3 regions of the Streptomyces sp. WMMB303 genome follow, and region 1 is predicted to be linked to each of the others. Evidence: riboswitches for the same ligand, from Rfam matches in the RefSeq annotation. Region 1 holds a riboswitch; each other region holds the start of a gene.

What was found. A riboswitch is a leader RNA that binds a small molecule or an ion and turns the genes downstream of it on or off. The one in region 1 is predicted to bind cobalamin.
Region 2: linked by a shared signal. The riboswitch ahead of P2424_RS00650 (energy-coupling factor ABC transporter permease) and the one ahead of metE (5-methyltetrahydropteroyltriglutamate--homocysteine S-methyltransferase) in region 1 are both predicted to bind cobalamin.
Region 3: linked by a shared signal. The riboswitch ahead of P2424_RS16245 (hypothetical protein) and the one ahead of metE (5-methyltetrahydropteroyltriglutamate--homocysteine S-methyltransferase) in region 1 are both predicted to bind cobalamin.

The regions. Positions count from the first base shown of each region.
Region 1 covers NZ_JARKIN010000001.1:520,325-522,577, reverse strand. Annotated here, with positions in the region: gene metE (5-methyltetrahydropteroyltriglutamate--homocysteine S-methyltransferase) at 1-1,253, opposite strand, end outside; cobalamin riboswitch at 1,432-1,582, opposite strand.
Region 2 covers NZ_JARKIN010000001.1:136,648-138,900, forward strand. Annotated here, with positions in the region: gene P2424_RS00645 (energy-coupling factor ABC transporter substrate-binding protein) at 1-214, opposite strand, end outside; gene P2424_RS00650 (energy-coupling factor ABC transporter permease) at 211-912, opposite strand; cobalamin riboswitch at 942-1,124, opposite strand; gene P2424_RS00655 (GNAT family N-acyltransferase) at 1,642-2,253, shown strand, end outside.
Region 3 covers NZ_JARKIN010000001.1:3,651,288-3,653,540, reverse strand. Annotated here, with positions in the region: gene P2424_RS16250 (CbiQ family ECF transporter T component) at 1-368, opposite strand, end outside; gene P2424_RS16245 (hypothetical protein) at 365-1,342, opposite strand; cobalamin riboswitch at 1,483-1,616, opposite strand; cobalamin riboswitch at 1,824-1,947, shown strand; gene P2424_RS16240 (ABC transporter substrate-binding protein) at 2,057-2,253, shown strand, end outside.

The DNA of each region.
Region 1 (2,253 bases):
TCGGCCTCGGTGACGGCGGCGGCCCGGGCCCGCACCGCCGGGTCGTGGGTGAGCGCGGAGTCGGTGCGGGAGGCCAGGTCGGCACGGTTGGCGGCCAGTTCGGCGCCGATGGCGTCGGTGCCGTGTGCCAGGCCCTTGGCGAGGGTGGCGATCTCGGCTGTCTTCTGCCGGGCGAAGCTGAGCCAGCGCAGCACCTCGGGGTCGATGTCGCGTTCGGCCTTCACGTCCAGCGGTACGTGCAGCAGTGAGCAGGAGGCCGATACGTCCACCCGGCCGGCGAGCCCGAGGAGGGTGCCCAGGGTGGTCAGGGATTTCTCCAGGTCGTTGATCCAGATGTTGCGGCCGTTGACGACGCCGGCCACCAGGCGCTTGCCGGGCAGGCCGCCGGCTGCGGCCAGCGCGTCGAGGTTGGCCGCGGCCGCCTCGGTGAAATCCACCGCGAGGCCGTCGACCGGTGCCTTGGCCAGCATCGGCAGGGCGTCGCCGAGCCGGTCGAAATAGGAGGCGACCAGCAGCTTCGGCCGGTCGGTGAGCCCGCCCAGCTCGCGGTAGGCCCGCTCCGCGGCGGCCAGCTCCTGCGGGGTGCGGTCCTGGACCAGTGCGGGCTCGTCCAGCTGGATCCATGCGGCGCCCGCGGCACGCAGATCGGCGAGCAGTTCGGCGTAGACCGGCAGGAGCCGCTCCAGCAGGCTCAGCGGCTCGAAGTCCGCGGCGACCCCCGGGGCGGGCTTGGCCAGCAGGAGGTAGGTGACGGGACCGACCAGCACGGGCCGGCCCGCGAGCCCCAGCGCGAGGGCTTCCTTCAGCTCGGCGACCTGCTTGCCGGCGTCGGCCGCGAAAACGGTGTCCGGACCGAGTTCGGGGACCAGATAGTGGTAGTTGGTGTCGAACCACTTGGTCATCTCCAGCGGCGCCACCTCCTGGGTGCCGCGGGCCATCGCGAAGTAGCCCGCCAGGGTGTCGGCCGCCACGGCCTCCCGGTGGCGTTCGGGGATGGCACCGACCATGACGCCGGCATCCAGCATGTGGTCGTAGTAGGAGAAGTCGCCGGTGGGCACCTCGTGGATGCCGGTCTCGGCGAGCTGCCGCCAGTTGGCAGCGCGGAGGTCCTTGGCGGTCTGCCGGAGGGCTTCGGCGGTGACGCGGCCCTTCCAGTAGCCCTCGACGGCCTTCTTCAGTTCCCGGTTCGGGCCCTGGCGGGGGTAGCCGTGGACGGTGGCCCCTGCTGCCGCAGCTGCGGACTTCGCTGTCACGGAGATCTCCTTCGCGAGATGTCTCGTCGGGATCCCGGCGGGCACGAGGAGCGAAGGTGACGGAATACCGGTGAAAAGCCGGAAGCGCGGCTGCTTCCGTCCACCGGACATGTGCGCCGACCCGCCCTCGAGGTCACCGGAATATCCGCACACACGTGGGCGCGTGCGGGCAACGGGCAGGTCTTCGGACTCGCGGGCTCGCCTGCCGGTCTCCCGGCGGGCTCCTACTGGCCGTCGCTTCCCGGACCGTCGGGTCCAGTGCGTGTGACGGCGGTCGTTCCCGCTCACCGCTGCGGGGCAGTCCCGGACTTCCACCGGGTTCCCTCTTACGACGCCCCGCCTGGCGGGCGGGACGAACCAGCTGCCCCGCCAGCCTAGGTGCAGAGCCCCCCGCCCGGGTAGTGCGCCCCGCGAGCCCCCGCCCCTCCGTGCCCGGCCCCGGGCGCCGGCGCTCCGGAGGTGAGCGTGCCCTCCCCGACGCAGGCAGTGGCCCTGCCCGTGTCGCCCTCATGCGGTTCAGCGGTTCCGCCACGTCCCGGAGGGGTGTTCCTGCGCTGTCGCACGATGCGGGCCAGGAGGGACCGGCCGTCGGCCCGGGGGACGAACGCCGGCCGGGCCGACGGAGGAACGCGGCCGCCAGTGCCGCGCCTGGCTCACGCGTCCGACGAAGAGCCAGGCAGGGCCGAGGGCGAGGAGGAAGCATCCGGAGCCGACGACGGCCGGCAGCACGCTCGACCCGAACTCCTCCCGCAGTACTGAGCAAGCCGGGGGCGGGACGGGCGAGGGGATGGGGGGCGTCCTCTTTCGGCAACGCGAACGGCAGGGCCGACGGCGCCCCGACTCCTCCCGCCGCTGGGCCCGGTCCCGCGCGGCGAGGCCGGTGCGGAGCCGAGTGCCTGTTGCGTTCGTGCCGCGGACGCCCCGCACCAGGCGTCGCCACCGCGCCGCGGAACTGCTGGTGTGGCGGATGGGACTCCGGGTACCCGGGGCCGTCGAACGC
Region 2 (2,253 bases), 380 kb from region 1:
GCGCCGACTCGATCTCGCCGGAGGGTGGTTCGTACAGCGGCGAGAACCACGGCTCGTAGTCGGGCTCCAGCTCGGTGATGGCCGTCTCGGCCTGCGCGTCGGATCCGGTGAACGGCTCTTCCTTGTCGTCGCCGAGCCCCAGGGCCAGCGGCAGGACGGCGAGTGCCGCCACGAGGACGAGCAGCAGCGCGTTGATCCTGGTGTTGCGCTTCATCGTGCCGCCGCCTCCGTCTCGGTCCGCTTCCGCCCGCCCGACAGGAGCACGCCCAGCCGGGTCAGTTCGCCCTTGCTGGACTGCACCAGCAGGCGCATGACGAGCACCGTGAGGAGCCCCTCGCTGATCGCGAGCGGAATCTGGGTGACCGCGAAGATGGAACCGAACTTGCCCAGTGCGCCGAGGAAGCCGCTGCTCGGGTCGGGGAAGGCGAGCGCGAGCTGCACGCTGGTGACGCAGTAGGTGGACAGGTCGGCGACGAACGCGCCCGCGAACACTCCGACCATCAGCGGCGCGCCGAAGCGCCGCAGCAGCCGGTAGGCCCCGTAGCCGGCCCACGGACCGACGATCGCCATCGAGAAGACGTTGGCGCCGAGCGTGGTCAGCCCGCCGTGCGCGAGCAGCAGCGCCTGGAACAGCAGCACGATGGTGCCCAGCACGGCCATGATCGGCGGTCGGAACAGGATGGCGCCCAGACCGGTACCGGTGGGGTGGGAACAACTGCCGGTGACCGATGGCAGCTTCAGGGCCGACAGGACGAACGTGAAAGCACCCGCGGCTCCCAGCAGCAACGTGCTCTCGGGATGCTCCCTGACCTCACGGGTCAGGGACCGGGCTCCGTGGACGACGAACGGCGCCGCCGCGACGCCCCAGGCGACCGCGTGCACCGGAGGCAGAAAACCCTCGGCTATGTGCATGGCTCAGCAGACCCTCTCCAGCACCTCGTGGATGGACGACGTGCCTTGGCCGGTCTCCTGGCTCACGGGTACACCGCCCGCACTCCGCCTTCCCGGGTCCGAGGACCCAGTGGCTGCCCGCAAGGGCCGGAGCCGGCATTCCCGATCACAGTGGCGAGGGCCGCACCGGTATCGCACCGGATTTCCCGTTCACCAAGGCGTGGCGACACTAGTCGCACACACGCCAGGTGACAAGCCGGGGGCAGGGAGTGCGAAGGCTGAGGTCACCTCCGCGTCCCGGGCCGCGCACCCCGGCGGGCCGCGCACCGGCGCGGACCGGCACGGGCGTTCACACGCGGGCGGAGTGCTCTCGCGGCACCGATCGCACACGTGCGCGGCGGACCGGGTACGGCCGGCCGGCGGCGACGCGTGCACGGGGTGCGGGAGGGGCACGATACGCGGCGATCCGCCCTGAGAGATCCCCGGGCCCGGCTCGTCCCGCCGCGGTACCCGCCGAGCCGGAACCCCCGGTTCAGGCCGCTGACGCCTGGGCGCCACCGGCCGGCCCGCCCGCGGCGCTACTCATGACCTGGCGGGACGTGCTCCCGGAGGACGCCGGGCGAGCCCCACCGCCCGGGAACCGGGGTCCCGTGCCGCCGCGAGAACGCCGGGCCCGCACGGGCCCGGGCACGCGCACCACGCGGCCCGGCCCGCCGGGCCGGGCACGAGCCTGCTGAGGGGACACCACTGATGACAACCTCATCCACAGCAAGGGAAAGCGCCGCCTACACCGCCGCCGTCGCCGACTCCGCGGCCGAGGTGCGGGCCGCGCAGCGGCTCCGCCACGAGGTGTTCGGCCGGGAGATGGGAGCCGCTGCCGGGTCCCGCTCGTCCGGCCTCGAGAGGGACGCCTTCGACTCCGTCGCGGACCATCTGATCGTCACGGAAACCGCGACGGGCGATGTCGTCGGCACCTACCGCCTCCTGCCGCCGGGACGGGTCCGGCTCTCCTACGCGGACGGCGAGTTCGACCTGGGAGCGCTGGCAGGGCTCCGCACGTCGATGATCGAGGCGGGACGGTCATGCGTGCATCCCGGCCACCGGTCCGGAGCAGTGATCAACCTGATGTGGTCGGCGCTCGCCCGCTACGTGCTGCTGTCGGGGCATCGCTACCTGGCGGGCTGTGCCTCGGTGCCGCTGGCGGACGGCGGGCGGAGTGCGGCGCACACGTGGGCGCTGTGCGCCGCACGCCATGCGCCGCCCTCCGGCATGGAGGTCTTCCCGCACCGCCCGTGGCAGCCGTCGGCGCCGGCGCAGGTGACGGAGCCTGCCGGGGCCCGCACCGCGCTGCTCCCGCCGCTG
Region 3 (2,253 bases), 3.1 Mb from region 1:
TAGAGCCCGCCGAGCAACTCCTCGGCAGCCACCGGGCCCAGCAGCCGGATGCCCGCCGACCATTCCGGAAGCGGCACGGCAGGCAGCGTGAACAGGACGTGCTCGCCCTCGCCGCCGCCGAAGATGACCCGGAAGAGAACGCGCATGACGACGATGAAGGCGCCGAGCCACAGGTACATCCGGAAGGCGAGCGCCCACGGCGCCGTGCCGCGGCGCCGCGCCACCACCAGCCCGGCCACCCCCAGCAGCATCGCCAGCAGCAGAGGGTTGGTCGTGCGGCTCGCGGCCACGGCGAGAGCGAGCGCCCACAGCCACCAGGCGCCAGGGTGGACAGTGCGCGACAGGGGTGTCAGGTGCGGACGCTTCACGGCGTCGTGGCGTCCTCACCTCTGGACCTGCGCCGCCGCCATGCGGCCACGCCTCCCGCGGCGGCGAGGCCCGCGGCCGCGGCTCCTCCCGCCAGGGTTCCGACCGGCACACCGGAGGAGCCAGAGGCGTCTTCGCCCGCCGCATTCCCGCCCTGCCAGTCCTCGGCCTCGGTGGGAGCGGCCACCGGACCGGACGACCCCCGGGCCTCCTCGGTGCGCCTGTCGTCCTCGGCGCTGCCCTTGGACGGCTTCTTCCCGTCCTTCCCCTTGTTCTTCTCGTCCGTCTCGCCCTTGCCGCCCTCGGTCGAGTGGCTTCCGCGGTCCTGGGGGCCGGAGCTGCTTCCATCGGAACCTCCCGCCCCGCTGCTGCCGCCCCGCCCACCGGTGCCGCCGACCGCCCCGCCGCCGCCCTGCTGCGGACCGGCGCCGCCGGAGCCCGAACCACCCCCGGAGCCCGTGCTGGGGCGCCGGGGCGCGACACGCGGCGGGGGAGCGTCGTTCTCGGTGTGGTCGAGGGAGAAGGACCAGCCCTCGAAGCTGCCCCGGGGCGGGGTGCGGTAGGTGACGCCGCGCTGACTGTAGGCCCACCGGCCGCCGTTGGGCGCGTGCCAGTAAGACCAGTAGGCGCTCGCCGGAGGAGTGTCCACGCACGGCTCGCGCTGCGGACCGGGCTTGCCCAGCAGACGGCACACGAACGACTCGCCCCACCGGTTGGTGCCGGTCACCTCGATGCCCGCGGCCTTCAGCGCGGCCAGGCCGGTGCGGTGACCTCCCGGCGCGCACCGCACCAGGGTCCCGCCACCCAGCTCCCGGAAGTCGACCACCACGGTCACCCCGTCGGCATCCGGGCAGTATCCGGCCCTGCCCCTGGACGCCGCCGACGCGGAAGCCTCGGCCGGCGTCGTCAGGCCGGCGCCGACCGAGCCCACCAGCACGGCGAGCACCGCGGCCAGGGTGCGTAACACGCGAGGCATCGGAGGCCCTTCATCCGGGGGCCGCACCAGGGACCCCGGCCCCGGCCGTACGAAAACCCCCGGCATCTCTTCCGAAGAAGAGCGCGCAGGGGTCCGGGCTCGGGGACTTGGAGCTCCACGCTGCGGACCATGACAGTGGGAAGCGGTGCACGTGCCGCATCGGGCGCTCCGGCTCGCAGCACAGGACTCAGGGCCCTCCGCTGCTCACGGTTGCAGGTCAGCGCCGGATTCTCACCGGCTTTCCCCGCATGCGTACGCATGAAGTTGTGTGTCCGCCGACGGCGGACACCAGGGATGCTAGACCCGCAAGGATGTTCGCGCCAGGGGGTGGTGCCGCCGCTCACCGGCCCCGCTCCGGAATTATGTATGCCGCACTCGCCGGATGCGAGGACGAGCTGCCGACCGTGGCCGAGCCGCAGGTGGCAGCCCCGGTGCCGAGGCCGTCGGCCCGTGCGTCACAATGAGCCCACGAGGCGAGGGGAACCAGGAAGCCGGTGCGAGTCCGGCGCGGTCCCGCCACTGTGACCGGGGAGCGGCCCTCCACCATGCCACCGTTCGCGAACGGGAAGGCGGAGGTGAGCGACGATCCGGGAGCCAGGAGACTGACCCGTCGCCGGTCCGACAGCAGGGGCGAGGACACCCCGGAGAGGATCGACCGTGACGAGGCATGCCCGGACGGAACCGGCACCACGGCCCGGACCCGGCAGAAGAGGAGTGCTGGCAGCCGGAGGCGGACTGGCACTGGCCGGCTCTGGCCTGCTCACCGGCTGTGGCCGGGACGGAAGTAGCGCGGACGACGGCGACCGGTTCCGCGCCGCGTTCACCGCCGGCGGCTCCCAGGAGACCCTCGACCCGCACGTCGCCCCCAACTTCGTCGACCAGGCCCGCGCCAAGGCCCTGTACGACACACT